Regions from separate parts of the Anaerofustis butyriciformans genome, predicted to be linked through region 2. Evidence: riboswitches for the same ligand, from Rfam matches in the RefSeq annotation. Region 2 holds a riboswitch; the other holds the start of a gene.

Region 1 (15,422 bases), on a different contig from region 2:
CTGTATATTATTTAATTTCTTCTTCTGAAGCATCTTCAAATCTTTCAAGATTTGACGGAATAAGATACGGAGTTAGAGAAGAAGGGGAAACACTTGAAGATATTATAATAAATTCAAGAACAAAAGGTTTTGGTGAAGAAGTTAAAAAAAGAATTCTTCTTGGAACATATGCTCTTTCTGCCGGATATTATGATATGTATTATAATAAGGCTTTAAAAGTTAGAAGAATTATTAAAGAACAATATGATGAAATATTTAAACAATGTGATATAGTTCTTACTCCTACAACAACAAGCGAAGCATTTAAAATAGGTGAAAAAAGTACTGATCAAACAAAGATGTATCTTGATGATATATTTACGGTTACTGCTAATCTTGCAGGAATACCTGCTGCAAGTATTCCATGTGGATTTTCGAAAAATGGTATGCCAATAGGACTTCAAATTGCATCAAAAGCATTTGGAGAAGGTAATATTATAAAAGCCGGATATAATTATCAACAAGTAACTGATTTTCATAAAAATAAACCAAGTTTATAGGAGGTAAGAAATGAAAAATTATACTATGGTAATAGGGCTTGAAATTCATTGTGAATTAGGTACAAAAAGTAAAATTTTCTGTTCTTGCCCAACAGAATTTGGTGCCGAAGAAAATGCTCATGTATGTGAAAGATGTATGGGGATGCCTGGAACTCTTCCCGTACTTAATAAAAAGGTTGTTGAATATGCTGTAAAAGCAGGTTTATCTTTAAACTGTAATATTCAAAACTTTTCAAAATTAGATAGAAAAAATTACTTTTATCCTGACCTTCCAAAAGCATATCAAATATCTCAATATGATGAACCTATTTGTCTTGGAGGATATCTTGATATAACTAAGGAAAGCGGAGAAAAGAAAAGAATAAATATAACAAGAATTCATATTGAAGAAGATGCCGGAAAGCTTATTCATGAAGATTATCAAACATTGCTTGATAATAATAGATGTGGGGTTCCTTTAATTGAAATTGTAACAGAACCTGATATCAGAACGGCGGAAGAAGCGTTATTATTTGCTGAAACAGTAAGAAACAATCTTTTAACTGTAGGAGTTTCTGACTGTAAAATGCAAGAAGGTTCTCTTCGTTTTGATGTAAACTTATCTGTTATGCCAGAAGGTTCAAGTGAGTTTGGTACAAGAACAGAAATGAAAAATCTTAACTCTTTTAGATCATTAAAAAGAGCTATAGAATATGAATATAAAAGACAAGTTAGAGCCGTTGAAAAAGGTGAAGAAATAGTACAAGAAACAAGGAAATGGGATGATGAAAAAGGAAAATCATTCTCTATGAGAAGCAAAGAAGATGCTCATGATTATCGTTATTTCCCTGACCCTGACTTAGTTCCTATTATTTTAACAGATGAAGAAATTGCAGAATATAAAGCTCAAATGCCTGAACTTCCTCAAGCAAAGAAAGAAAGATTTATGGAAGAATATTCTTTAAGTGAATATGATGCAAACTTCTTAGCAGGTTCAAGTGAAATAAGTAATTTCTTTGAAGAAGCAATAAAGGATACTAAAAACATTAAATCTGTTGCAAACTTCTTAATGGGAGATATTTCAGCATACTTAAATAGCAATGAATTAGAATTTGTTGATATTAAATTTACTCCGGCAAATCTTGCTAAACTTATAAACCTTGTTGATAAAGGAGATATAAACTTATCTACTGCTAAAAAAGTTTTAAATGAAATGTTTGAAAGCGGTAAAGATGCTGAAGTAATAGTTGAAGAAAAAGGCTTAAAACAAATGAACGATACAGGAGAAATCAAAGTTATCGTTGAAAAAATTCTAAATGATAATCCTCAAGTTGTTGAAGACTTGAAAGGTGGAAAGAAAAAAGCTGCAGGTTTTGTGGTTGGTCAAGTTATGAGACAAACAAAAGGAAAAGCTAATCCTGGTATTGTAAATCAATTAATTAATGAAATTTTAGGATTATAAAAAAGAGAGCTTTGCTCTCTTTTTTTATTTGTCTTTTAGCATTTCTCCAACGGCTCCGTAAGGATGGATTAATTTAAAATCTTTATCTGTTATATTATTTATTTTCATAACAGTTGCACCTATTATATCAAGAACTATGCTTGTGCAGGTAGTTGATGATGTTGCAACCATTTCTTTGTCGTCAAGTTCTTTTAAAGAATCAAAAGTTATGCAAATATCTGAATTTTTAGCTAAATAAGAATCCTTGTTTTCTGTTATTGCTATTATATATGCTCCAAGTTTTTTAGCTATTGGAATGGAATGCATAAGTTCTTTTGTATTGCCGCTTTTGGAAATAGGTACAAATATATCATTCTCTCTTATTACTCCATATTCTCCGTGAAGTCCATTCATTACGTTTATTGCAATTGAAGGAATATATAAAAAATTATATATATTTGCTGCCCTAAATGCTGCTGTACTGGAAGATCCGCATCCTGCAAATATGATATTCCCCTTACAATTTGCAATTTTATTACTTGCTTTTTCAACTATTTCAAAATTTAAACTTTTTTCTAAATTGTTAACTGCATCGACTTCTCTTTTTAATAATTCTTTTATAGTATTTATATTATTCATAAAGATAACCTCCTTATGTTTTATTTTATCATTATCTTTATTTATTTAAAAGGTTTTTATGCTTTATTTAGTAAAAATATTCAAATATATTATTGAAAAAAAGATAATAATGTTTTATAATATAATTGTAAATACATCGTTATGAATTTTTAAAGGAGATTTTAATTATGAAAGCAGTTGTATTTAGAGGTCCGGAAGATTTTGGCCTAGAAGAAGTTGAAACACCGAAATGTCCAAAAGGAGGAGTTTTAATAAAAGTTGAAGCAGTAGGACTTTGTGGTTCTGATGTTAGAACTTTTAGTTCAGGACACTTTGCGGTTACACCTCCTTATATTTTAGGACATGAGGCAGCAGGAGTTATTTGTGAAAGTGATAACGAAAATTATCCTGTTGGAGAAAAAATTGTTATTAATCCACTTGTTGGATTATGTGGTACTTGTTATTTCTGTACACATGGACTAAAAAATCATTGTGAAAATAAAATAACACTTGGTACAAATTTACCTGGAGGATATGCACAATATACAGCTTTACCAGAAGAATGTTGTACTGATGATACAATAGTTAAAATACCTAGTGATTTTAATGTTGATTTAATTCCTCTTGCAGAAACAACATCAAGTGTTTATTCTGTACAAGAATTTGCAAGAGTAAAAGAAGGGGACGATGTTGTAATTATGGGCGCCGGTCCTCTTGGAAATCTACATAGTGCTATTGCAAAAGCAAGAGGAGCAAGAAAAGTAATTATTTCTGAACCAAATGAATCAAGACTTGAAATGGCTCATAGATTTAAAACTACGGATGTATTTAATAATCCAAATAAAGAAACTTTGGAAGATTGCGTAATGAGAGAAACAGACGGTCACGGAGCTGATGTTGTTATCGTTGCATGCCCTGTTGGATCTGCTCAAGAACAAGCAACTCATCTTGTTAAACCAAGAGGTACTGTAGTTCTATTTGGAGGTCTTCCAAAAGATAATTGTAAAGTTCTTTTCGACAGTAACTTAATTCATTATAAAGAACTTAATGTAGTAGGCGGATTTGCTTATGCTCCAGAAGTATTTGCAAAAGCTGTTGAATTAATCGTTAATAAGAAAATTGATGCTACACAATTTGTAACTCATATTATGCCTTTAAAAGATATTAAAGAAGGTATTAAAGCAATTAAAACAGGGGAAGCAATAAAAGTAGTTTTGAAACCTTTTAATGAATAAAATTAATTAAAAATAAAAAAGATTGTTTTCGGACAATCTTTTTTTATTACAAAAAAAGTAATATTGACATATAATAAAATATGTAGTAAAATTCGACTAATAAATTAATATCCTATTTAACAGGCGTAGTGCCGGGCTTTATGCAACAGTTTGATATATCTGTGGGTTTCATGGATATATTTTTTATTTGGAGGTTATCATCATGAAAAACAATTTAACGGATAAGCAACTTGCAATGAAGGTATCTCTTTGGAGTATGATAGTAAATATATTTTTATCTATAATCAAGGTTGCAGTTGGATTCTTTGGGAAATCATCTGCCCTTATTTCTGACGGTATACACTCTCTTTCTGATGTGTTTAGTACTGTTGCTGTTATGATTGGGATAAATGCCTCAAGTAAAGAATCAGACACTGAACATAGATATGGACACGAAAGAATAGAATGTGTGGTTGGGATGTATTTATCGGCATTTCTAGCAGTCATAGGTTTTGGTATTGGGTATGACGGAATAATAAAAATTATTAATCACAGTACAATAGCCGTTCCTTCAAGCATAGCTTTATATATAGCAGTTTTATCTGTGGTTGTAAAAGAAATGATGTTTAGAGTTACAATGCGAGCAGGAGAAAAAACAGGCTCTACTGCACTTAAAGCAGATGCTTGGCATCATAGGTCTGATGCTTTATCCTCAATAGGTAGTTTTGTCGGTATTTTGGGAGCAAGGTTAGGGTTTACAATACTTGACCCTATTGCATGTATTTTAATTTGTTTAATGATTTTTCAAGCTGCTTATGAAATAGGTAAGGATTGTGTAGATAAAGTGGTAGATAAGTCTTGTGATGAAGATATTGTTAAGGATATGGTTGAAGTTATAAAAAATATTGATGGGGTTTATTCAATAAAGGATATAAAAACGAGACTTTTCGGAAGTAAAAAATATGTTGATATTATAATTTATGTAGACGGAAAGTTATCAGTATATGACGGGCATGCAATAGCAATGAATGTTCATGAAGCAATTGAAAAAGAATTTGAGGGAGTAAAGCATTGTATGGTGCATGTTGATCCTATTTTTATAAATTAAAATTTTTAACTTTTGTAATTTTTTAATTACAAAAGTTTTTTGTTCATTTATGTATAAAAAAAGTAAAAAAAACCTTTATTTCTCTTGATTTTTCTTCTTATTATGGTATACTTATGATTGCTAAAGGCAAAAAAGCCTTTTTTTAATGTTGCAAATTTATTCTTGATAATGATGTGGACTCCATTATAGAGAGTGATTTGTATCGAAGTTTTATATTAAGTCCTGTAGATATAAAGCTTCACCAAGTAATACAGCGGAGGTTGTAAATAATGAGAGTAAAAGTAACACTTGCATGTGAAGAGTGTAAACAAAGAAACTATAATACAATGAAAAATAAAGACAATCCAAAAGAGAGATTAGAACTTAAAAAGTATTGTAGATTTTGCAAGAAACATACTAATCATAAGGAAACAAAATAAGGAGTATGGTTATGGCAAACAGTAAGAAAAATGCTAAAGCCACAAAGAAAAAAGAATTTTTTCTTTTAAGATGGATAAAAGGTATCTCTGAATTTTTTAGAGGGGTTAGTGTAGAACTAAAAAAAGTTACATGGCCAACTAAAGATGAACTTATAAAGCAAACAATTGTTGTAATTGTTATTTGCGGAATACTTACAATATTTATTTGGGGTTTAGATACTGTTTTAGGATTATTAAGAGGTCTTTTGTAGTAGGTAAAAATTATGAGTGAAAATGTTAAACAAATTGAAAGTGATAGCACTAAAGCACTTTGGTATGTAGCACATACTTATTCAGGATACGAAAACAAGGTTAAAGAAAATATCGAAGCCGCAGTTATTCGTAGGAATATGTCTGATGTTATTGAAGAAGTTGTAGTGCCTATGCATAAAGTTGAAGAAACAAAAAACGGAGAAAGAAAAGTTGTTGAAAAGAAAGTATTTCCCGGATATGTTTTGGTAAAAATGTACATGACTGATGATGCTTGGTATATCGTAAGAAATACCAGAGGTGTAACAGGATTTGTTGGACCAGCGTCAAAACCAGTACCTTTAACGGAAGAAGAACTTAGAAATCTTGGCATAATTGAAAAAGAAACAGTGACGACAGACCTTAAGGTTGGAGATGAAATTGAAGTTTTATCCGGACCTTTTGAAAATTATACCGGTATTATCGAAGAAGTAAATATCGATAAAGCAAAATTAAAAGTTAATATATCTATGTTTGGCAGAGAAACACCTGTTGAATTGGATTTTGAACAAGTAAGAAAATTTTAATTGAAAGAAAAGTAGGAGAATAAAAAATGGCAAAGAAAATTGTTGGAATGATAAAATTACAAATTCCTGCTGGAAAAGCTACACCAGCACCACCAGTTGGTCCTGCACTTGGTCAACATGGTGTAAATATCATGGACTTTTGTAAAGCATTTAACGCAAAAACAGAATCACAAGCCGGTCTTATAATTCCGGTTGTAATCAGTGTATATCAAGACCGTTCATATACATTTATTACAAAAACTCCACCAGCTCCAGTATTAATTAAAAGAGCTATCAACCTACAAAAAGGTAGTGGAGAACCTAACAAAAACAAAGTAGGTAAAATTACTAAAGATCAAATTAAAGAAATTGCTGAAATGAAAATGCCTGACTTAAATGCTGCTAATATCGATACTGCTATGAGCATGATCGAAGGTACAGCAAGAAGTATGGGTATTACTGTAGAAGAATAATAACTGGTTATTTATCTCGTATATATGTGGGAGAGGTAAATAAGTATTTAAATTGTAACCACACAGGAGGATATATATTAATGAAAAAAGGTAAAAATTATCTTGCAAAAAAAGAAATGATTGAACAAGGTAAATTATATGATGTAAATGAAGCTGTAGCATTAGTTAAAAAAATGGCAACAGCTAAATTTGATGAAACAATTGAACTTCATGTTAAACTTGGTGTTGACTCAAGACATGCTGACCAACAAGTTCGTGGTGCTATTGTTCTTCCTCACGGAACAGGAAAAACAGTTAGAGTTTTAGTATTTGCTAAAGGTGAAAAAGCTGAAGCTGCTAAAGCTGCTGGTGCTGATTATGTTGGAGCAGAAGAATATTTGGACAAAATTCAAAAAGAAGGCTGGTTCGAATTTGATGCAGTTGTAGCTACACCTGATATGATGGGTGTTGTTGGTAGATTAGGTAGAGTTCTTGGACCTAAAGGTTTAATGCCTAACCCAAAATCTGGAACTGTTACATTTGATGTTGATAAAGCTGTAAATGAAATTAAAGCAGGTAAAGTTGAATACAGACTTGATAAATCAAACATTATTCACGTTGCTATTGGTAAAGCAAGCTTTGGTGAAGAACAAATCGAAGAAAACTTCAATGTTTTAATCGATGCTATCAAGAAAGCAAAACCTGCTGCAGCAAAAGGACAATATTTCAGAAGTGTTACTTTATCAAGCACAATGTCTCCTGGAGTAAAACTTTCTGTTGCAAAATTCTAATTAATATAGTATAATATATTAGCTAAAAATTGAATATTAATTATTCACGATAATTAAAGGGTTTTAACCTTTTAATATATACCGCAGACAGCAGGGGGATATAATCCGTAACAATCCTGCCGAGGTTAAGAAGTGGAGTTATCAAATACTCTTTCTTAACTTGCGGAAAGAGTATTTTTTATGAATAGGAGGAAATGTCGTGTCATCAGAAGCTATTTTAGAAAGCAAAAAAGCCATTGTTGCCGAAATAGTTGAAAAAATGAAAAATGCAGAAGCTTTCGTTTTAGTAGATTATAAAGGTATTAATGTTGAACAAGATACTGCATTCAGAGCAAAAGCAAGAGAATTAAACGTAGATTACAAAATTTACAAAAATACATTCCTTAGATTTGCTGCAAAAGAATGTGGATATGATGAACTTGTTGACGTATTAAAAGGAAGTACAGCAGTTGCTTTTTGTGACGAAGATGTTGTTGCACCAGCAAAAGTTGTTAGCGAATTTGCTAAAGACAATGCTTTAGAATGCTTAACAATTAAAGGCGGTGTGATCGAAGGTAGTGTAGCTAAATTAGAAGAATTACAAAAAATCGCAACATTACCATCAAGAGAAGCATTACTTGCAAAAATGCTTGGAAGCTTACAAGCTCCAATTTCAAACTTTGCATGTGTTATCAATGCTATCAAAGAAAAAATGGAAGAAGACGAACAAGCAAGCGCTTAGTTTTGTCTAGCTAAAGAAATAAGAAAAATAAATAGGAGAAAATTAAAATGAGTGAAAAATTTGATAAAATTATTGAAGAAGTAAAATCTATGTCAGTTTTAGAACTATCTGAATTAGTTAGTGCTTTAGAAGAAGAATTTGGTGTAAGTGCTGCTGCTGCACAAGTAGTAGTTGCTGGTGATGCTGGTGCTGCTGGTGGTGCTGCAGAACAAACAGAATTTGATGTAATCTTAACAGCTGCTGGTGATTCTAAACTTAAAGTTGTTAAAGCTGTTAGAGAAGTAACAGGTTTAGGACTTAAAGAAGCTAAAGAAATCGTTGATAACGCTCCAAAAGCTATCAAAGAAGGCGCTAGCAAAGAAGAAGCTGAAGAAATCAAAGCTAAAATCGAAGAAGTTGGCGGACAAATCGAACTTAAATAGTTTAGATTATAATTTTAAAAGACCACAATTATGTGGTCTTTTTTTGTTTTATATAACTGATGATAATAAAAAAGACGGAATTAAATCCGTCTTATATTTTTAAGTTATTAACCTCTAAGATCATCAAGAAGTTCTGTTTTTTCTTCTGTTTTATCGTCTTTTTGTTTTACGATTTTAGCAGGTGCACCTGCAACTACAACGCCTTCAGGAACATCTTCTGTTACAACACTTCCTGCTGCAACGACACTTCCGTTTCCAATTTTAACACCTTCTAAAACTACAACGTTTCCGCCTATCATACAATCATCTCCAACGATAACAGGTGTTGCTGATGGTGGTTCTAAAACTCCTGCTAGAACTGCTCCAGCACCAATGTGGCTTCTTTTACCTACTGTTGCTCTTGCACCAAGAACTGCATTCATATCAATCATAGATTCTTCGCCGATAACAGCTCCGATGTTTATTGTAGCACCCATCATTATAACGGCATTTTTACCAATTTGTACACCTTCTCTGATGTTTGCACCTGGTTCAATTCTTGCTTCAACTTCATTTGTATCCATCATAGGAATAGCTGAATTTCTTCTATCATATTCCATTCTATAGCTTGTTATTCTATCTTTGTTGCTGTCAATAAAGTCAAATACTTCTTCTTTTTCTCCAAATACAATATAAGAACCTTGTGTTCCGTAATATTCAAGTCCTTCAAGCATATTTTCTACTAAATCACCTTTAACATAAAGTTTTATAGGTGTACTTTTTTGTGCAGCCTTAATGTATTTAGCGATTTCATAAGGGTTTGTTAAGTCAAATTGTTCTTTTAATTTAGCGTTATCCATTATTTTCTCCTTAAATTATATCATTCATTTGGAAATATCCATTTCCTTTATCATATATGTATCTGCCTGCTTTAACTGCTCCCACTGCAAATACTTTTCTTGATAATGCTGTATGTTTTACTTCTATTATTTCATCTTCTCCTGCGAAGATTACTTCATGTTCTCCTACAATAGTACCACCTCTTACAGCATGTATTGTAAGATCGCTTTTTTCTCTTTTAACATCTTTACCATATCTTGAAAATTTGTATTCAAGTTCTTTATTTGAATTTTCTTTTATTACATCTGCAAGCATATAAGCTGTTCCACTTGGAGCATCTACTTTTCTGTTGTGATGTTTTTCTATTATTTCAGTATCAAAATCTTCACAAAGAAGTTTAGCGCCAAGTTCAAGCATTTTGCTTACAACACTTATGCCATAAGAGAAGTTTCCTGTTTTAAATACAGGTATAGTTTTGCTTGCTTCATCTAAATGTTTGTTTGTATCTTCATCAAGACCTGTTGTAGCACATACAAGTGCAATATTGTTTTTTACACAAAAGTCTATTAAACTGTCAACAAGACTAAAATGAGAGAAATCTATTACAATATCTATATCTTCTTTTATTTTATCAAAGGAATCATATATAGGATATTCTTCATTTCCTTTTATGTTTTTATCAAATCCGCATACGATTTGCATATCTTCATATCCTTCGACTATGTTTTTTACATTTTGTCCCATGGCTCCGTTAAAGCCGCTTATCATAACTTTTATCATATTTAGCCTCTTAGATTAAAGAATATTCTTTCAATGTTTTTTCTAATAAATCTCTTTTACTTCCTGTTAGCTCTGTTAAAGGAAGTCTCATATCACCTGTATTAAGTCCCATTATTTTCATGGCAGTTTTTACAGGGATTGGATTACATTCACAGAATAGTGCATCGCACATTGGTAAGATATCAAGTTGTTTTTGAATTGCTGTTTTTATATCTCCATTAAAGAATGCATCTGTTAATGCTACACATTCTTTAGGAATAATGTTTGAACATGTTGAAATTACACCATCTCCTCCAAGAGATAAAACAGGCATGATTTGGTCGTCATTTCCTGAATATAATTCTACATCTTCAGGTAAATCTTTCATTATTCTTGCAACTTGAGATAAGTCTCCACTTGCTTCTTTAAAACCTTTTACGTTTTTTATTTTAGTAAGTTCAATAGCAAGTGATGCAGATATATTTTTACCTGTTCTTGATGGAACGTTATAAACAATAATAGGTACATCTACTCTGTCACTTATATATTCATAACTTTTATAAATTCCTTCATCACTTGATTTATTGTAATAAGGGTTATTGATTAAAACCGCATCAGCACCTCTTTTTGCTGCCATTTCTGTTAAATGAAGAACATGTTCTGTATTGTTTGTTCCTGTTCCTGCAATAAAAGGAACTCTACCGTTTATAACTTCATTTGAAACTTTGAAAATTTGATCTTTTTCTTCATCGGTAACTGTTGGAGATTCTCCTGTTGTGCCACAAATTACAAGACCGTTAATCCCATTTTCTATTTGTGAGTTAATAAGTTCTTCAAGTACGTTATAGTTTACTTTATTATTTTCATCAAATGGAGTAACTAAAGCAGTACTTACACCTTTAAAAATAGACATATTAATTATTTTCCTTTCCAAAGAAATCTTCTTTAATTAAATATTCAGCGATTTGAACTGTATTAGATGCAGCACCTTTTCTTATGTTATCACCTACACACCATAAGTTCATTCCGCTTTCAACAGAAAAGTCTCTTCTTATTCTTCCAACGTAAACTTCATCTCCGCCTGCTGCATCAAGTACAGTAGGGTATTCTGGAACTGAAATATCGTCTTTTACTATTACGCCAGGAGCTTTTCTTAATAATTCTCTTGCCTCTTCAAGGTCAAAAGGTTTTTCAAATTCAAGGTTGATGCTTTCGCTATGACCTACAAAAACAGGTACTCTTACTGTTGTTGCAGTAACTTTTACATCGTAGTCACCAAGAATTTTATGTGTTTCATTAACCATTTTAAGTTCTTCTTTTGTATATCCGTTTTCTGTAAATTCATCAATATGAGGAAGACAGTTATATGCGATTTGAACAGGGTAAAATTCATTTTTACCGCCTTTAACTCCTTCTTCAAGATCTTTTATTCCTTTTAGTCCAGAACCTGCAACTGCTTGATATGTAGAATAAATTACTCTTTTTATTTTATACGCATCATGAAGAGGTTTTAAAACTACCATTGCTTGGATAGTTGAGCAGTTTGGATTTGCGATTATCCCTTTGTTTTTTAAAGCATCTTTTGGATTTACTTCAGGTACAACCAAAGGTACTTCATCATCCATTCTCCATGCTGAAGAGTTATCAATTACAACAACTCCGTTTTTTGCTGCGATAGGTGCATATTTTAAACTTGTTCCTCCGCCTGCTGAAAATAATGCAAAGTCGATATCTTTGTCAAAAGAATGTTCTGTTAATTCTTCAACAGTATATTCATTTCCGTTAAATTTAACTTTTTTTCCTGCTGATCTTATTGATGCCATAGGGTAAAAGTTATTAACATCAATTTTGCTTTCTTCAAGTACTTCAATCATTTTTTGTCCTACAACACCTGTTGCACCAACAACAGCTACATTGTATTTTCCCATAAAAATCCTCCTAAATATTTTTTATAGTGTTATAAAAAATAAAAGTCGACAATGCGACTCATAATACGTAAATAAATCAGTATTAGTGAATAGCACTCCATCAAACTCGATGACAGTCTTAATGCTCTTAACATTAAGCCCGAAAAGACACCCGGTAAAAAGTGCCAATTCTCGGCAAATTTCCCTTTCATTTATTTTCACTTATATTTACCTATATCCAATAAATTACTGATAAAATTTGCACCTCTATTTTAACACTATGATATATAAATTCTATTGTTTTTATTATAGTAATAAATGTGTTTTATTGCAAGCCTTTTATTATAGTTTTGATGTAGTTTTATATTTGAAAATTAAATTTATTAAATCTTTTTTTGAATAATGTTTTAAATATAATTTATTTGCTTTTTTCATAATATTTTCATAATTATTTTTTGTTACATTGATTTTTTTATTTTACTAACAAATAAAGACAAAAAATTTTAAATAAGATTGATATTATTTATAAAAAAAGCGAAAAGAGGAAGAACATAAAAATGGGAAAAACTTTGGTTATTACATCGGGAAAAGGAGGAGTCGGAAAGACTACATCTACTGCAAATATTGGTGTATCCTTAAGTAAGCTGGGGAAAAAGACTGTTGTTATAGATGCTGATATAGGACTTAGAAACTTAGATGTAATATTGGGGCTTGAAAACAGGATTGTTTATACTATTATTGATGTAATTGAAAACAGATGTAGATTAAAACAGGCGCTTATTAAAGATAAACGTTATGATGGATTATACTTGCTTCCGGCTTCGCAAACAAAGGATAAAACTGCAATAAGACCAACTCAAATGAGAAAAATTTGTAAAGAACTTGAAAATACTTTTGATTACATAATAGTTGATTCTCCTGCAGGAATAGAGCAAGGTTTTCAAAATGCGGTTGCCGGTGCAAAAGATGCAATAGTTGTAACCACTCCCGAAGTTTCTGCAGTTAGAGATGCTGATAGAATAATATCCCTTCTTGATGTAAATGGAATAGAAAATACAAAATTAATAATTAATAGAGCAAAAGAAGATATGATGAAAAAAGGTCAGATGATGGATACAAATGACATTTTGGATATTTTAGGTATAGAACTTATTGGAATTGTTCCTGATGAAAAAGAAATTGTTATTTCTTCAAATAGAGGTGAGCCGGTTGCGGGAAAAGAAGATTTAATAACAGGACAAGCGTATATGGATATAGCAAGAAGAATAACAGGGGAAGAAATACCAATAAGAAATATTGTAAAGAAAGAAAATTTGGTAAAAAGGCTTGTTCATAGTCTTGGATTTTAGGAGGAGATATGTTTGATTTTTTTAGGTATAAAACAGATGAAAATAAAAGTAAAGATATAGCAAAAGAAAGACTTCAAAACATTCTAATGAAAGAAAGAACGAATATAACAAATGACAAATTGGAAATGGTAAAAAAAGAAGTTCTTTGCGTTGTAAATGAATATTTTATGGTAGATGAAAGAAGAAGCAAAACTTATCTTACAAAAATGAAACTTGGTAAAGAAAAAAAAGAAGAAAATGTTCTGGTTTCGCTTATGGTTATTAAAAATTAAAAGAGATGTATTTCATCTCTTTTTTTTATTTTTTTCTATTAATTTTGTAATAAATGTTAAAAATAAATTATAATAAGAAAAAAAGGAGAAATGTAATGAAAGAAATATTTACCCCTATCGTTGATATTAGAAGAAAAGTTTTTAAAGAAGTTGCAAAAGTAGCATATGAAAATTTAGATATTGATTTAGAAAATTTAGCAAAAAAAATTGTCATGGAAGAAGATAACAAAATAACTGATAAAAATAGAGAAACGTTATTAATCTTGGAAAGATTAAGACTTGCTTTTGGGCTTGATGCTACAACAGAAAGTAATCCATATAATAAAGAAAAAGATATTGAGAATATAAAAAATGAAAAGAACGTATTAAATCTTCCTCTTGTAAATGTTGTAACTGATGCTTGTATGAAGTGTGAAGAAAATACAGTTTTTGTAACAAATAATTGTAGAGGCTGTTATGCTCATCCTTGTAGTGAAGTTTGTCCTGTTGATGCAATATATTTTGAAAATGGTAAAAGTGTTATTAATAAAGATAAATGTATTAGATGTGGTAAATGTGTTTCCGCCTGCCCTTATAATGCCATTGTAAAATATGATAGACCTTGTAAAGCAGCTTGTGGAGTAAATGCTTATATAAGCGATAATGAAGGTCACGCAAAAATAGATTATGATAAATGTGTTTCTTGCGGGCAATGTATTGTTTCATGTCCTTTTGGTGTAGTAAGTGATAAATCAGAGATTTATCAAACAATAAAATCAATTCAAAACAATAAAAAAGTTATAGCAGAAATTGCTCCTGCTTTTGTTGGACAGTTTGGAAGTGATGCAAGTCCCGAAAAAATAAAAGAAGCACTAATTAAACTAGGCTTTTATGATGTTGTTGAAGTAGCTCTTGGTGCTGATATGGGGGCTGTTGCGGAAGCAAAGCATTTTATTGAAAAAGTTAAAACAGGTAAAGAACCTTTCCTTGCAACTTCATGTTGTCCTTCATGGGCAGTTATGGCAAAAAGAGATTATCCTGATATTGCTCCTTATGTTTCACCTGCTCTTACACCTATGGTTGCATGTGCAAGAATAATAAAAGAAAAGCATCCAGATTCAAAGATTGTATTTATTGGACCTTGTAGTGCAAAGAAATTGGAAGCTAACAGAAGAAGCGTAAAGAGCGATGTAGATTATGTATTAACATTTGAAGAAGTGTATGGAATGTTTGAAGCAAAAGGAATAAGAGTAAGTGACTTAAAAGGTGAACATATGGAAGATGCAACAGCAGCAGGTAGAGGTTATGGATATTCAGGTGGTGTAAGCAAAGCTATTATAGGAGCAATTAAGAAATTTGATCCTGAACTTGAAGTGCCAAATGATAGAGCTGATGGACTTAACGGTTGTAAAAAGATTTTAACTCTTGCGAAAATGGGTAAGAGAGACGGATATTTACTTGAAGGAATGGGATGTCCAGGAGGTTGTGTTGGAGGAATGGGTACTTTGATATCTCAAACAAAAGCAGAAAAAGGAATAAAATCTTTTGAAAATGAAGCCAAATCCAAAGAAGCATATGAAAATGAATATATTAAAGAAATCGGAGAAGAAAATGTCAAAGTTGAACATTAAAATAGGGGATATTACAAAAGAAACAACAGACGCAATAGTAAATGCTGCCAACACCTCTCTTCTTGGAGGGGGAGGTGTTGACGGTGCAATTCATAGAGCTGCAGGAAGGGAGCTTTTAGAAGAATGTATGACTCTTAATGGATGTAGAACAGGAGAGGCAAAGATAACAAAAGGATATAATCTTCCTTCGAAATATGTTATTCATACT
Region 2 (15,422 bases):
AATGCAGATAAATCCAAACTAGATGGTATTACATCAACATTTTCTTTATGATGTAAAATAGCCTCTTTTATTTTTATTGGCTCATCATTCATTGATTGTTCCATTAAATCTGGTAGTGTAATATTTAACTTTTCTGGTTCATACCATCCACCATAAGTAGTTAAATCGCCTTGTGGATCTGTGTCAACTAACAACACTTTTTTACCTTGCTTTGCTAATGCTACTCCTAAACTAAAAGCAGTAGTTGTTTTCCCAACTCCACCTTTTTGATTAGCGATTGCAATTACTTTGCAATGTGACATCTATTCTCCCTCCTTTCTATAAATTTAGCCACCATAAATAAATATGATGGCTATGTACTCCATTTCTGGCATAAAAAAAGAACTGACTTATTATCAGTTCAAAAACATTATTTTTCTAATATATCAATATATTTTAAAAGTAATTCATCTATAACTTCAGTATTTTTATTTTCATTTATTAATTTCGTTCTCATAACATTTAAGGCGTTTATAATTATTTTTAATTCATAGTCGTCCATCTTTATTTTTCTCTTTTTCATAATGACACCTCCATTAACTATTAAATAATATTATTGTTTAAATTATGTAGTTGAATTAGTCAACCAATACCACTAGACCTTGTATGTGGAAACATATACTACTAAAACAACCTACCATATTTTTGAAGTGTTTTTTTATAAATTTTTGCTATTTTTGACTATTTTTTTGACTTTTTTTAGCACCCTATGTATAGTTGGTTTTCCCTTATTTTATAAGGGTTTAACGCAGTTTTAACAAGCACACACATTCAACGTGCCCTGTCTGAGGGAACATATCAACAGCTCTAACTTTCTTAACTTCATACCCTGCTTCAATAAAGAAAGGTAAATCCCTAATTAGAGAAGTTGCTTTACAGCTTACATAAACAAACTTCTTAGGTTTAAAAGAGATTATTTTGTCTATTGCCTTTGGATGAATTCCCGCACGTGGTGGGTCAAGAATTATAAGATCTGACTCTACATCAATTTTATCAACTTCTTCCAAAACATCACCACATATAAATTTACAGTTATCTATTCCGTTTAATTTTGCATTTACCTTTGCTGCTTCAATCGCCTCAGCAACAATTTCAATACCGTAAACTTCTTTTCCTTTATCGCTTAAAATTTGAGTTATTGTACCTGTACCGCAGTAAAGGTCAAGTATTACATCGCTTTTATCTTCACCGATAAAGTCTTTTACAACACTATATAATTTTTCGCTGCCAAGAGTATTTGTTTGGAAGAATGAAAATGCAGAAATTTTAAAATCAAGCCCCAAGCATTTTTCCATTATATAATCTCTGCCATAAACAATATTTATTTCATCAGCTAAAACAGCATCTGAAAAAGAATCGTTTATAGTATGCATTATTCCTACAATCTCTCCCTTTAAATCTAAGTTTAAAAGAATATCTTTATATTCATTTGTATCGATTTTATCCTGTGATGTAGTAACTAAATTTACAAGTATTTCTCCAGTATATGATGCTTTTCTTATTACTAAATGTCTTAAAGTTCCTTTTTTAGAAAATTTATTGTAATGTTTTATATTTTTTTGAGTGAAATAATTTAAAGTATTAAATAATATTTTTCTGTAATCTTCATCAACAATAAGGCAATTTTCTGTTGAAACTATATTATGATGTTTCCCTTTTTCATGCATTCCAAGACATAACGGTCCGTCCTTTTCCATATCCCCAAAAGAAAACTCCATTTTATTTCTGTATTCTGTCTCTTTTGGAGATGCAATAATAGGAAGAAACTCTTCGTATTCTATACCTGCCTTATCAAAAAGTCCCCTTACATAATTTTCTTTTAATTCAAGTTGCTTTTCATAAGAAATATTTTGGAAAGAACATCCTCCGCATATTCCAAACTTTTCGCACATAGGCTCAATTTCATAATCAGCCTTCTTAATTATTTTGTTAATATTTCCTTCGGCTCTGTTTTTTCTTACTTTCTTTATGAATACTTCAGCAACCTGTCCGGCAAGTCCTCCTTTAACAAGAACCTTTTTATCTTCATAATACCCCATGGATTTTTCCATTGATACATTTTCTGTTATGTTAAGTTCAATTATATCTTTCTTTTTCATATATACCTCTTTTATTTCAATTTAACATCTTTATTTTACATTATAAGACGTAAAATGTAAAATAAAAAACACAGGTTATTTACCCCTGTGTTTTTCTTTCTTCTTTCTTTGTTTCATAGAGAAAAGTTCCTTTTGTCTTTGTCTTGCTTCTAACTTCATATTTTTCTTTACATTAGTTTTTCTTGATTCATATTGTTTCTTTAGAAGCTCTTGTGATTTGGTGGAAATACTTTTCCTATTCATTTCTTTACTAATCATTCTCTTAATTCTTTTAGGATTAGTTACTTTTTTAATGTTACTTTCAAAATTGTAAGCACGATAAAATTTTAATTTAGGATAATGAATGTTATAAAACTCATAAATTTCATTATCTGTAGGCTCTTTTCCAAATGTAGTTTTACAAATTTCAAAAGTCTTATTAAAACGTCTTTCCACTACTCCCACATAAAATGGACTTTCAAAATATACCGTAAGTTTTACCCTTATTTCATCCAAAGAAATCCCTCCTTTTGTTTATTAAACAAAGAACGGACAACCAAGGAGGCAGGTTACTTATAACTATAGTTATGCCCGGACTACCAACCGCGCTGTGTTTTTATCTTTGCAAATTTTATATTATACTTATATATTTTACTTGTCAACAAAAAAAAAGAGGTGTTTTACCACCTCTTTAAATTATTCAGCTTTCAATTTACCAAGAAAAGCTTTCATTCTTTTATTTTCAGAGCTAAATACTTCTTCAGGAGTCCCCTGTTCTTCAATATAACCATTATCCATAAATATTATGTAATCAGCAACTTTCCTTGCAAAATCCATTTCGTGAGTTACAATGACCATTGTCATATGTTCACTTGCAAGGTCTTTTATTACCTTAAGTATTTCTCCAGTAAGTTCAGGATCAAGTGCAGAAGTAGGTTCATCAAAGAATAATATGTCAGGGTTCATTGCAAGAGCTCTTGCAATTGAAACTCTTTGTTGTTGTCCTCCGGATAGTTCGCAAGGATATGCATTTTCTTTATCCTCAAGCCCCATCTTCTTTAAAAGCTCTCTTGCTTCTTTATAAACTTCTTGTTTATTTCTTTTTTGTACTTTAATAGGTGCGTTTGTTATGTTTTTCATAACTGAGTGATGAGGGAATAAATTAAAACTTTGAAATACAAGTCCAAATGTTCCATCATATGAAATTGTACCGCTGTCTTCTTTTTCAAGATTTGTGGCACATCTAAGTAATGTGGATTTACCAGACCCCGAAGGTCCGATTATACAAAGAACTTCTCCTTTATCAACACTTAGAGAAATATCTTTTAAAACTTCAACACCATTAAAACTCTTCTTTAAATTTTTAATTTCAAGTAAACTCATGATATTTCTCCTTATCTATAATAGCTTAATTTCTTTTCAATATATTCCATTACAAAAGCAACAACAAAGTTAAATATATAATAGAAAATTCCTGCTGCTATAAATGCCGCAACTGAAGATTGAGCTGCTGCAATTTGTTTTGCAACGGTAAACATTTCCGGTATTGCTATTACAAATGATAATGAAGTATCTTTTACAAGAGTAATAACTTCATTCGTTGTTGCAGGAAGAATTCTTTTTATTACCTGAGGGAAAATAATAATAAAGAAAGTTTGAACTTTATTATATCCTAGAAGTTTAGCAGCTTCATACTGTCCGTCAGGCATAGATTCTATACCCCCTCTATAAATTTCCGCAAAGTATGCGGCGTAATTTATCGCAAAACCTATTAGTACCGCAACCATTCTATAACTGCTGGAAATCTGCATACCAAATATATAATAAGGTCCCCAAAATACAACCATTAATTGAAGCATTAAAGGTGTTCCTCTCATTATTGATATGTATATTTTAAATAACCATCTAATTGGTGTTATTTTTGACATTCGTCCAAAAGCTATAATTAAACCCAAAGGAAGAGAAAAAATCAAAGTTAGGACAAATATCTCAATAGAGGTTATCATCCCACTGCTTAATTCACTAAACATTGTTCCTAAATCCATACAGTCATACTCCTAATAATTTTAATCTATGTTATTTACCGATACAAAGTGAACCAGGTACACCGAAATCAGCATATTTTTCTGCTATTTTATCTATAGTACCATCTTTTGCCATTTCATCTAATGTTGCTTGAACTTTATCTCTAAGTTCTGTATTGCCTTTTTTAAATCCAACTGCGTATTGTTCAGAAGAAATAATTTCATCTAAAATAATAAATTCAGATGCTTTTCCTCTTGAGTTAATTTGATAATTTGCTACGCCAATATCCATTGCTATTGCGTCACAAGCACCTGCTTCTAAATCCATAAAAGCAGAATTATAGTCTGCAACTTCTGTAAGTGTTGCAAAAGTTGCTGCTAAATCTTTTTGATCTCCTTGTAATGCTGCTAAAGCTGAAGAATCTTTTTGTGTTTCAACTGTTTTACCTTTTAGTCCAGCAAAATCAGTAATTCCTGAGCTTTTTGAAACAACAACTACTTGTTTATTATCTATATAAGGTTCAGTCCAAGTATAATCATCTTCACGACCATTCATTGTAAAACCATTCCAAATACAATCTATTGTTCCAGAATCAATTTCCATATCTTTTGAATCCCAATCAACAGGTTGTTTTACAAGTGTCCAACCATTTCTATCACAAACTTCTTGTGCTAAATCCAAGTCAAAACCTACATAATTTCCATCAGAATCTTTATATCCATAAGGTGGAAATTCTGCATCAAAACCTACAACAAAAGTATTCTCATCGTTTTTTACTTCTGATTCCTTGCTTCCACAACCTGTTAAAGTCATGCCCGCAATTAAAATCAAAGCAAGTAATACTACAAATTTTTTCTTCATAATAAGTACCCCTTTAAATTTAATTTATTATATAAAAATAGTTATTTTATTTTAACATAATTTCAGATTGTTTGCAATATTCAAACAATTTATATTGCAATATAAAAAAGAACAAGAAGGATTAATCCAACTTGTTCTTTTTATTTTTTTCACTTATTTCTTATTAGTTTAATTTATTCTTCTTAATTAATACAAAACTTATTGTTACAGAAGCAATAGCTGAAAGAACAAATAATGAAGTCCATAAAGCTATATTATTTTCATCAGCTGTGTTAACTGTTTCAACACTTCTGCTTTGAGCATTATTATCACTACTTTGACTTTGTGAAGCTATAGCAGAATCTTCTGATTTACTTACTTCTACATTACCTTTATCATCTGATGAACCGGTATTATCATTATTATTTGATATAACATTATTACTATTACTATCATTATCGTTTGTATTGTTAGCATCATCTTTTGGATCATCTGTTGTAGATGTACTATTGTTATTATTATTGTCTGCATCGTTTAATGCAATAACATAAGGAGAGAATCCATCAACATCTATTTTTACTTGACCATCTTCTACTTTAGCTTTAAATGTTTCTGTAAATACTACGCCATCAACTTCAGCAAAATGAAGTACAACAACCTCTTCATTATTGTATTTTTCATCTACATTAAAACCAAGTGAAACACTTTGTCCTTCTTCTAATTCATTACTTAAAGAAATATCATATACACCTAAAATTGTATTATTTTCTACTCCTGCAGTTAATTGATCATAATGACTATCTTGTTCGTTAATTTCTTCAACTAATAACTCTGTATCAGTAGGTAAAACACCATCAACAAAGATACCTGTATCTTTATCTTCAAGTTGTTGTTCTATAACTTCAACTTTATTATCTTCATTACCGTTATTAGATGAACCGTCTGTATTTCCTTGATTATCACCTTCTTCAGGTTTTGTAACATCTCCGCCATCACCTGATTGATCTCCATTGTCAGGATCAGTCACAGATGAACCAGAATCACCACCGCCTTGAGAAGTGTTGTCATCTTTATCAGGATTAGTAACTTCACTATTATCATTATCTTCTTTCACAACAACATTAACTGTTGCAGTAGCACTCTTTGTAGAATCAAGAGTTGAAACGGCTTTAACTGTTATTGTTTTAGCTGTTTCATCTGAAGCAATTTTTAATAAACCTGTAGAACTTATTTTTGTATCAGAGCTTTTTTGTCCGCTTATACTCCATTTTACTGTTTGAGCAGGACTTCCAGTTCCTGTTACAGAAACACCAAAAGTTTTACTACTTCCTTGCTCTAAATCAATAGTTGTTGGATTAATAGCAACTTTACTTACAGTTACAGGGTCTTTTACTGTTATTTTTTGAGTAACATTTTTTGTAACTCCGTCATATGTATAGCTAATTGTTATGCTTGTTGTTCCTGTTTTTAAAGCAGATGTTGAATATTTTACATTTTTTGTAACATCACTTGTACTTCCATCACTGAATTTTGCCTTTACAACCATTCCTGTTGCATCAAAAGTTTCTCCAGCTGTGTATGTTGTTTTCTTTGGTGCAGTTGAAATTGAAATTGATGACAATGTTTTACTTACAGTCGCGCTTCCATTATTTACAATAGTAACATAATCAGAAGAAATATAAGCATACATATTATCAAAATCATATTTACCACTACTGCTTATTGCTGTTCTACCTGAATTTAACGCAGGTTCACTTTGAATTTTGTAGAATGAATTTGTAGCTTTTGAATTTAAAATTAAAACAGCATAATTTGAATATGTATCAGTATTATATAATACTTTACCTGATGTGCTTGCACTGTTTCTTACATTAACACTATTATGAACTGTATTAATTGTATCTTTTATACCAATCGTATATTTTCCTTCGTCTTTTCTTCCACCATTTTTATCTAAAGAATATGCCATATTTGCAGCTTTTTCACCCCAATATGGGTCAGAAGCATAGCTCACGTTAATACCGCTTCCTTTATTACCTAAAAATCCACCTTTCATTCTCCAGTCATTTGGATTAAGATAACCTTTTGACATATAAGATTCAGTAAATTGTTTTATACATTCATCAATACTTGCATATGTATTAGCACTTGTTCCAGGAGAACTATCAACGGCATTTAAACCAAATAAGTTATTTTTTTCTTTACAAATTGTACTTGTTCCCCATGCACTTTCATTACCGGCTACACCAATAGATAAAAGAGCATTTACACCATATGTATTTTGATATTTTAAGAATGTACTTGCAGTATTTTTCATCTTTGAAGAAGATGATGTATAATCACTTATTCTTACATTTAATAATGTATTTAATGAACTTGAACTATATGATGTTTCACTTCTTAAAGGAAGGTATTGAAAATAATTATAGTATGGATTACTTTTATTTACAGAATTTGTACGTACACCTTTAGTATAATCATTAAGCATAGTACTATAACTTGTATAGAAATAATGTCCATCATAACTATAATAAGTCGTTCCGCTCTTCAAATATGATGGAGCTTTGCCATTATCCAAAGATGTAGCATGTCCAGGTGTAGTCATATCACATGTAATATAATGAATAAGTCTTCCACCTGATACTTTATAACAACTTGAAGATTTTGCACTAGAAAAATCAATAACTTGTACATCATCGGCATCTACCCAACCAACAACACCTGAAAGCATGAATTTAACTTTTCCGTTACTTGTTCCTAAATAAGCCGCATCTGCACCATAAGCACCATTAGTATATCCGGAAACGCCAGTTGAAACTTCTGTATAATTAGTTACTGCATTACCTTTTGTTCTAAAGTTTACAATTTTTACAGAAGAACTTCTTGCACTAAAAGTTGAAACTCCGTTACTTTCAACTTTTCCACTATCGTCGTCTTCTACATTAAAAACATCCCCATCAGTGTCTACACCAGTAGCCTGATCAAGTTTTGTTTGGTTTTCGTCTTCTAATCCCGAAGCAGCATTTACAACACCGAAATTTTGAAAACTAAAAACCATTAATAAACATAAAATTGTTAAAATAAAAGTTCCTAAATTTTTTCTTATTTTTGTCACGGTCGTACCCCCCTTAAAGCTTAATCCTCTTTAGACAATAATCTACAATAAATATATCATTTTTTCCATTTTTTTTCAATTAAAAGTTACATAATACACACAAATTTCACATAAAAAAATAACTATATACTATATATTGTACATATATTACATACAAACACAATCGTAAATATAGTTATTACATTTTTATATATTGTTTGTAACATTATTTTTATATAAAATATTTGTTATATATAAAAATAATGCAAAAACCTCCTTACTTTTTAGTCATTTTAAAAGATATATAACTTTATATTCTGTAAAATTTTTATTTCATTAAAACTTACTATTCGTTAAATATTAATATATGTATACTATCACCTACCCTATCTTACTATCTGAAATATCATATAAGCTTATATATATTTCAAACATATAATTATTTTTAAATAAAAAAAAGCATCATTAAATGATGCTTTTTATTGTATTTGAAATATTTTTATTATTTATTTTTAGTTATATTCTTTATAGCATATAAAACAGCTACCATTAGTACTATACCAATAGGAAGTGATACCCATGCTGTTTGAACAAAACCTGCAATAATGTATGTTACAAAGGATACGGCTGCTACAGTCATAGCATAAGGAAGCTGAGTCGATACATGATTGACATGATCACATCTTGCACCGGCTGAAGACATAATTGTCGTGTCGGAAATAGGAGAACAATGGTCTCCACATACAGCACCGGCCATACATGCAGAAATTGATACGATCATTAGTTGAGGATTTGAATTAGCAAATACAGAAACTACTATCGGAATAAGTATACCAAACGTTCCCCAAGATGTACCCGTTGCAAAAGATAAAAAACATCCAACCAAAAATATGATTGCCGGCAAAAAGTTCATTAAAGAAGCTGCGTTATTTTGCATCATACCTCCAACAAATTCAGCAGCTCCCAAACTATCTGTCATAGCTTTCAATGTCCAAGCAAAAGTCAAAATCAAAATAGCAGGAACCATAGCTTTAAACCCTTCTGGAATACAATCCATACATTCATTGAATTTCAAAACTTTTCTTGCAACATATAAAATAACAGTTATAAACAAAGCAAATATACTACCTATAGATAATCCCACAGATGCATCACTGTTTGAAAAGGCTTCTATAAATCCTGCTCCGGAAAACAAACCGCCAGTATAAACCATTCCAATAATACAACATATTATAAGAGAAATTATAGGAATAACCAAATCTATTACTTTGCCCTTTTCATTTACATCACTATATTCTTCTTCAACAAACCCCGAATTTAAAATAGAATGCAAATCTCCTTTTGATGCATTTTCCTCATGTTTTTTCATAGGACCATAATCAAATTTGAGTAAAACCAAAGAAATCATCATTGTAATTGTCAAAAATGCATAAAAGTTAAAAGGAATTGCCTGAATAAATACAGAAAACCCATCTTCCCCCGGAACAAATCCAGTCACAGCAGCAGCCCATGAAGATATAGGAGCAATAATACAAACAGGAGCTGCCGTAGCATCTATAAGATAAGCAAGCTTTGCTCTTGATACTTTATGTTTATCTGTTATTGGTCTCATAACGCTACCAACAGTCAAACAATTAAAATAATCATCTATAAAAATTAATACACCTAATAAAATCGTTGCTAGTTGAGCACCTGCACGTGTTTTTATTTTTTTACTTGCCCAGTTACCAAAAGCAGCAGAACCGCCTGCTTTATTCATTAAGGCAACCATTCCTCCAAGAACAACAAGGAAAATTAAAATACCTACATTGTAACTGTCTGAAAGAACAGCAATAATACCATCATTTAATACATGAGTTACAGTTCCTTCAAAACTACCTGCAGCATAAAAAATACCGCCAAAAACAATACCTATAAATAATGAACTGTAAACTTCTTTTGTAATAAGTGCAAGAACAATAGCAATAATTGGAGGAACTAAAGACCAGAAAGTTGCATACATAGCTGGTTTAGCTGCTTCAGTTGTTTCTGCACCTAAGATTGGGAATACTAACATTAAAATAAGCATAAAGCTAGCAATACCCGTCATTAATTTCTTCTTTGAAATTTTCATAGTACACCCCTTCAATTTTATTTAAATTATGTAAATAAATACAAATAAAAAAGCCTTAAATGACATCACTTTAGGACGCATTCATGGCAAAATAAATTTACTATAGATAGCGCTCCACAATCGTGACAGTATATTACATATTATATAATATACCAGAATATAAATTATTTGGGTAATTTATACTCTTCGGCAGTATCCCCTTTCCTTTATATAAATCCCAAAATACAATATAAAGTACTGATGAACACCGCACCTCTATCATTTTTATATATTTACCTTTCTTTTTTAACATTTTTACATAATATTGTCAAGTTATATTTTATATATAATAAATTTATCAAAAAATTTTCTTTTTCCCACTTAACATTATATAGTCATCTTTGTTTTCCTTATAAATTTCAAACCCATATTTTAAATATAAATCCTTTGCATAATTATCTTTACTTACAGATAAAGATACATTATTATACATTGGTCTTAAATTTAGTAAAAATATTTTTAATAAATTTTCTCCAATACCTTTATTTCTGTAACTTTTTTCTACAGACATACATAATTCAGGAATCTCTTTCGAAACATATCCATATCCATGTATATTATCATCAAACAATATGCTCCAAATCATAGCAATAATTTTTCCTTTATGTTCACATACATAACAAATATCTTTATTTAATTTGAAATTCTCATAATATATTTTAATATTTGGATCTTTTAAAATATCTTTTGAAATTGTAATATTATTTCCAACATAAATTGCATAATAAGTAAAATCTTTCAAAAAAGATACTTCATTACTTTTTATTTTTCTTATCTTATAGTCTTTATTCATATATTTAACCTTCAAAAAAAGGCACTTTTATAAGTGCCTTTTTTTAATATTTATTTTTTAGAATTTTTTATTCTTGCTTGAGCAGCCGCTAGTCTTGCAATAGGAACTCTAAATGGAGAACATGATACATAGTCAAGTCCTACACTATCAAAGAATTCTATACTTGCAGGATCCCCACCTTGTTCACCACAAACACCGCAGTGAAGCTCAGGATTAACTGATCTACCTTTTTTAACTGCCATATCAACAAGTTGACCAACACCTTCAGTATCAATTGTTGCAAATGGATCTTTAGGGAAAATACCTTTTTCAATATATTCTTTAATATAAACTCCGGCATCATCTCTACTAAATCCATATGTCATTTGTGTTAAGTCATTTGTACCAAATGAATAGAATTCAGCAACTTTTGCAAGTTGATCAGAAGTTAAAGCAGCTCTTGGTATTTCAATCATAGTACCAACTTTGTAATCAATTTTAATTCCTGTTTCTTTAAATATATCATTTACAGTTTCTCTTATTCTGTCAATTACATATTTAAGTTCTAAATAACTACCTGCTAAAGGCACCATTATTTCAGGAGTAATATCTAAATTATCTTCTTGTTTTGCTTCAATTGCAGCCATTATAATAGCTCTTGTTTGCATATTTGCAATTTCAGGATAAGTAACAGCAAGTCTACAACCTCTATGACCAAGCATTGGGTTTAGTTCATGAAGTTCATTTACTCTTGCTTTCAATTCTTCAAATGTTAATCCCATATCTTTTGCAAGTTGCTTGATATCTTCATCTTCTTTAGGAAGGAATTCATGTAGTGGTGGGTCAAGAAGTCTGATAACAACTGGTTTTCCGCCCATTGCTTTGAATAATCCTTTGAAATCATTCTTTTGCATTGGTAAAATTTCAGCTAAAGCTTCTTCTCTTTGAATTAATGTTTTAGCACAGATCATTTTTCTAAAAGCAAAAATTCTATCAGCTTCAAAGAACATATGCTCTGTTCTACATAATCCGATACCTTCTGCACCATAATTAGCAGCAACAGTTGCATCTTTTACTGTATCTGCATTTGTTCTTATCTTAAGTCTTCTTATTTCATCAGCCCATTCCATTACTTTATTAAAGTCATCTGATAAAACAGCATCTACAGTCTTAATTTTTCCTTCGTATACATTACCTGTTGAACCGTTTATTGATAAGTAATATCCTTCATAGAATATCTTACCGCCTATTTCAACATATTTTTCTTCTTCGTTAACATGGGCAGCTTCACAACCGGCTACACAACATTTACCCATACCTCTGGCAACAACTGCAGCATGAGATGTCATACCTCCTGTAGCAGTTAAAATACCATTTGCAGAGTTCATTCCTTCAATGTCTTCAGGAGAAGTTTCTTTTCTAACAAGTAGTACCTCTTCGCCTCTTTCTTTTGCTTCAACAGCGTCTTCTGCTGAGAAGTAAATTTTACCGCATCCAGCACCAGGAGAAGCAGGAAGACCTTTTGTCAAAGGAATTGCTTTTGCTAACTCATCAGCATCAAATCCTTTATGTAATAATTGATTTAATGTAGAAGGCTCAAGTCTTAAGATAGCTTCTTCTTTTGTAATCAAACCTTCTTCAACCATATCTACTGCAACTTTTAATGAAGCTTGAGCAGTTCTCTTTCCTGAACGTGTTTGAAGTAAGTATAATTTACCTTCTTCAATTGTAAATTCAATATCTTGCATATCTTTGTAATGATTTTCCAAAAGTTTACATGCATTTATAAATTCTTCGTAAACTGAAGGCATTACATCTTTTAAAGTATCAATATGTTGAGGTGTTCTAATACCAGCAACAACGTCTTCACCTTGAGCGTTCATCAAAAATTCACCGAAAATTTTATTTTCACCTGTTGCAGGGTTTCTCGTAAATGCAACACCTGTTCCTGATGTTTGACCCATATTACCGTAAACCATTGATTGAACGTTTACAGCAGTACCAATACGATTTGGTATATCATTTAATTTTCTATAAGCAATAGCTCTTGGATTATTCCATGATTTAAAAATAGCTTCAACAGCAGCCATTAATTGTTCTTTTGGATCATCTGGGAATTCATATCCTTTTTGATCTAAGAATAATTCTTTGTATTGTTTTACAACTTGTTTTAAATCAAAAGTTGTAAGTTCGGTATCATATTTATAACCTTGTTGTTTTTTCCTTGTTGTAAGAATATCTTCGAATAAATTTCTATTCATTCCAAGTGCAACATCACAAAACATTTGTATAAAACGTCTATAACTATCATATGCAAATCTTTCGTTTCCTGTTTTCCTTGCTAAAGCTTCAACTGTTCTGTCGTTTAAACCTAAGTTTAATATTGTATCAAGCATTCCAGGCATTGATATCTTTGCTCCAGAACGAACTGAAACCAACAATGGATTTTCAACCCCGCCAAACTGTTTTCCTGTTATTTGTTCAAGTTCAGCTAATTTTTCATAAATCTGATTGACAATTTCTTTGTCAATTTCACAACCTGTTTTGTAATAATCTATACAAGCCTCTGTTGTAATTGTAATACCTTGTGGTACTGGTAAACCTATACTTGTCATTTCTGCCAAGTTTGCTCCTTTACCACCAAGTAAATCTCTTTGGCTTGCATTTCCTTCTTTAAAGGCATAAACAAATTTTTTAGCACACATTTTTAACCATCCTCCTCAATAAATGTTTATGACATTACACAGTAAAAAACTGTAATATTTATAATAAGCTGTAAAACAGCATATTAACTAATTTTTATATTGAACTTCAAATCCCTCATAGGCCGGAAGTCTTTTTTCATGAAATCTTTTTAAGATTTCTCTTGCTTCATATGCAATAACACCATTTTGTTTTTTATGTCTTGCAAAATATCTTAAATTTTCCAAAGCTTCGTTTGTGTTAAAACCTGTTCTAAGACAAATAACACTTGCTGAATATTTAAGTTCATAACTTCCGTTTTTACATTGTTCAAGTAAAAACTCTTTATACTTATCAAAATCTTCCAACATAATATCGATAATAGTCATAATATCTTTATTGGTAATGTTTGCATCAACGATACGTTTTTGCTCCAAACATCTTGCTCTGTAATCTATTTTTTCTTTAAAAAGTTCAAGTATATCCCCTTTTTCCTCTATTTGTTCTCTAGTCATAGGCTCAATAGTTTTTTTCTTTTCTATTTTCTTTCTAAGCCTTAACTGTTTTTTTTCTTCTTTTTCTCTGTTATGCATGTTGATAATATCTTTTAATGACATACTTTTCTCCTCTAAATATATAATTTAAACTTTTACATTAATTATTAATATTATTTTACTATATTTTTTAAACAATTACAATAAAAATACCCTATAAAAAAAATTACACTTGCCATATTTTTCAACTAATATGACAAGTGTAACTATTGTTGTTTTATGTTATATTAAAACATAACTTTTTCACTAATATATTTAACTAAATCTTCAATTTTTATTCTTTCTTGTTCCATTGAATCTCTGTCTCTAACAGTAACAGCACCATCTTCCAATGTATCAAAGTCTATTGTAACACAGTAAGGAGTACCAATTTCATCTTGTCTACGATATCTCTTACCAATATTACCTGCTTCATCATAATCAACCATAAAATGTTTAGAAAGTTCAGCATATACTTCAGTTGCTTTTTCAGATAATTTCTTTGTTAAAGGAAGAACTGCCACTTTATAAGGAGCTAAATAAGGATGTAACTTAAATACATTTCTTGTTGTGTTATCTTCAAGAGTTTCTTCTACATAACAATCACAAAGAAGTGTAAAGAATAATCTACCTGCTCCAACACTTGGTTCTATACAATAAGGATGGAATTTTTCATTTGTTATAGGATCAACATATTTCATATCTTTTCCAGAAAATTCTTCATGTGATTTTAAATCGAAATCAGTTCTGTCTGCTATTCCCCAAAGTTCTCCCCATCCGAATGGGTATTCATATTCAATATCTGTTGTAGCATTTGAATAATGAGATAATTGTTCTTTTGCATGATCTCTAAATCTAATGTTTTCTTTATTAATTCCAAGAGAAACTAAGAAATCAAAACAATATTGTCTCCAATATTCGAACCATTTCATTTCATCTTTTGGTTCACAGAAAAATTCAAGTTCCATTTGTTCAAATTCTCTTGTTCTAAAAATGAAGTTACCAGGTGTAATTTCATTTCTGAAAGATTTACCAATTTGTCCTATACCAAAAGGTAATTTTTTTCTTGTTGATCTTTGAACATTTTTAAAGTTTATAAAAATCCCCTGACAAGTTTCCGGTCTTAGATAAATTGTATTTACACTATCTTCTGTCACACCTTGGAAAGTTTTAAACATTAAGTTGAATTGTCTTATTTTTGTAAAAT

The links. Region 2 has a riboswitch for lysine ahead of V2W16_RS02845 (Na+/H+ antiporter NhaC family protein). Riboswitches for the same ligand answer to the same signal wherever they lie in the genome.
Region 1: linked by a shared signal. The riboswitch ahead of V2W16_RS09780 (aspartate-semialdehyde dehydrogenase) and the one ahead of V2W16_RS02845 (Na+/H+ antiporter NhaC family protein) in region 2 are both predicted to bind lysine.

Annotation. Positions count from the first base shown of each region.
Region 1 is NZ_JAYFFH010000008.1:24,185-39,606, forward strand. Features, by position in the region: gene gatA (Asp-tRNA(Asn)/Glu-tRNA(Gln) amidotransferase subunit GatA) at 1-539, shown strand, start outside; gene gatB (Asp-tRNA(Asn)/Glu-tRNA(Gln) amidotransferase subunit GatB) at 550-1,980, shown strand; gene V2W16_RS09715 (SIS domain-containing protein) at 2,005-2,598, opposite strand; gene V2W16_RS09720 (alcohol dehydrogenase catalytic domain-containing protein) at 2,766-3,812, shown strand; gene V2W16_RS09725 (cation diffusion facilitator family transporter) at 4,015-4,899, shown strand; gene rpmG (50S ribosomal protein L33) at 5,169-5,318, shown strand; gene secE (preprotein translocase subunit SecE) at 5,330-5,569, shown strand; gene nusG (transcription termination/antitermination protein NusG) at 5,582-6,133, shown strand; gene rplK (50S ribosomal protein L11) at 6,160-6,585, shown strand; gene rplA (50S ribosomal protein L1) at 6,666-7,355, shown strand; ribosomal protein L10 leader region at 7,419-7,543, shown strand; gene rplJ (50S ribosomal protein L10) at 7,555-8,076, shown strand; gene rplL (50S ribosomal protein L7/L12) at 8,124-8,498, shown strand; gene dapD (2,3,4,5-tetrahydropyridine-2,6-dicarboxylate N-acetyltransferase) at 8,606-9,337, opposite strand; gene dapB (4-hydroxy-tetrahydrodipicolinate reductase) at 9,348-10,097, opposite strand; gene dapA (4-hydroxy-tetrahydrodipicolinate synthase) at 10,108-10,989, opposite strand; gene V2W16_RS09780 (aspartate-semialdehyde dehydrogenase) at 10,991-12,004, opposite strand; lysine riboswitch at 12,087-12,261, opposite strand; gene minD (septum site-determining protein MinD) at 12,541-13,332, shown strand; gene V2W16_RS09790 (cell division topological specificity factor MinE) at 13,341-13,604, shown strand; gene V2W16_RS09795 (4Fe-4S dicluster domain-containing protein) at 13,700-15,214, shown strand; gene V2W16_RS09800 (O-acetyl-ADP-ribose deacetylase) at 15,195-15,422, shown strand, end outside.
Region 2 is NZ_JAYFFH010000001.1:566,020-581,441, forward strand. Features, by position in the region: gene V2W16_RS02805 (ParA family protein) at 1-302, opposite strand, end outside; gene V2W16_RS02810 (hypothetical protein) at 410-562, opposite strand; gene rlmD (23S rRNA (uracil(1939)-C(5))-methyltransferase RlmD) at 783-2,138, opposite strand; gene V2W16_RS02820 (YjdF family protein) at 2,214-2,633, opposite strand; gene V2W16_RS02825 (amino acid ABC transporter ATP-binding protein) at 2,814-3,500, opposite strand; gene V2W16_RS02830 (amino acid ABC transporter permease) at 3,512-4,162, opposite strand; gene V2W16_RS02835 (amino acid ABC transporter substrate-binding protein) at 4,194-5,003, opposite strand; gene V2W16_RS02840 (glucosaminidase domain-containing protein) at 5,167-8,097, opposite strand; gene V2W16_RS02845 (Na+/H+ antiporter NhaC family protein) at 8,579-10,189, opposite strand; lysine riboswitch at 10,289-10,455, opposite strand; gene V2W16_RS02850 (GNAT family N-acetyltransferase) at 10,527-11,021, opposite strand; gene ppdK (pyruvate, phosphate dikinase) at 11,072-13,705, opposite strand; gene V2W16_RS02860 (hypothetical protein) at 13,793-14,299, opposite strand; gene V2W16_RS02865 (glycine--tRNA ligase) at 14,464-15,422, opposite strand, start outside.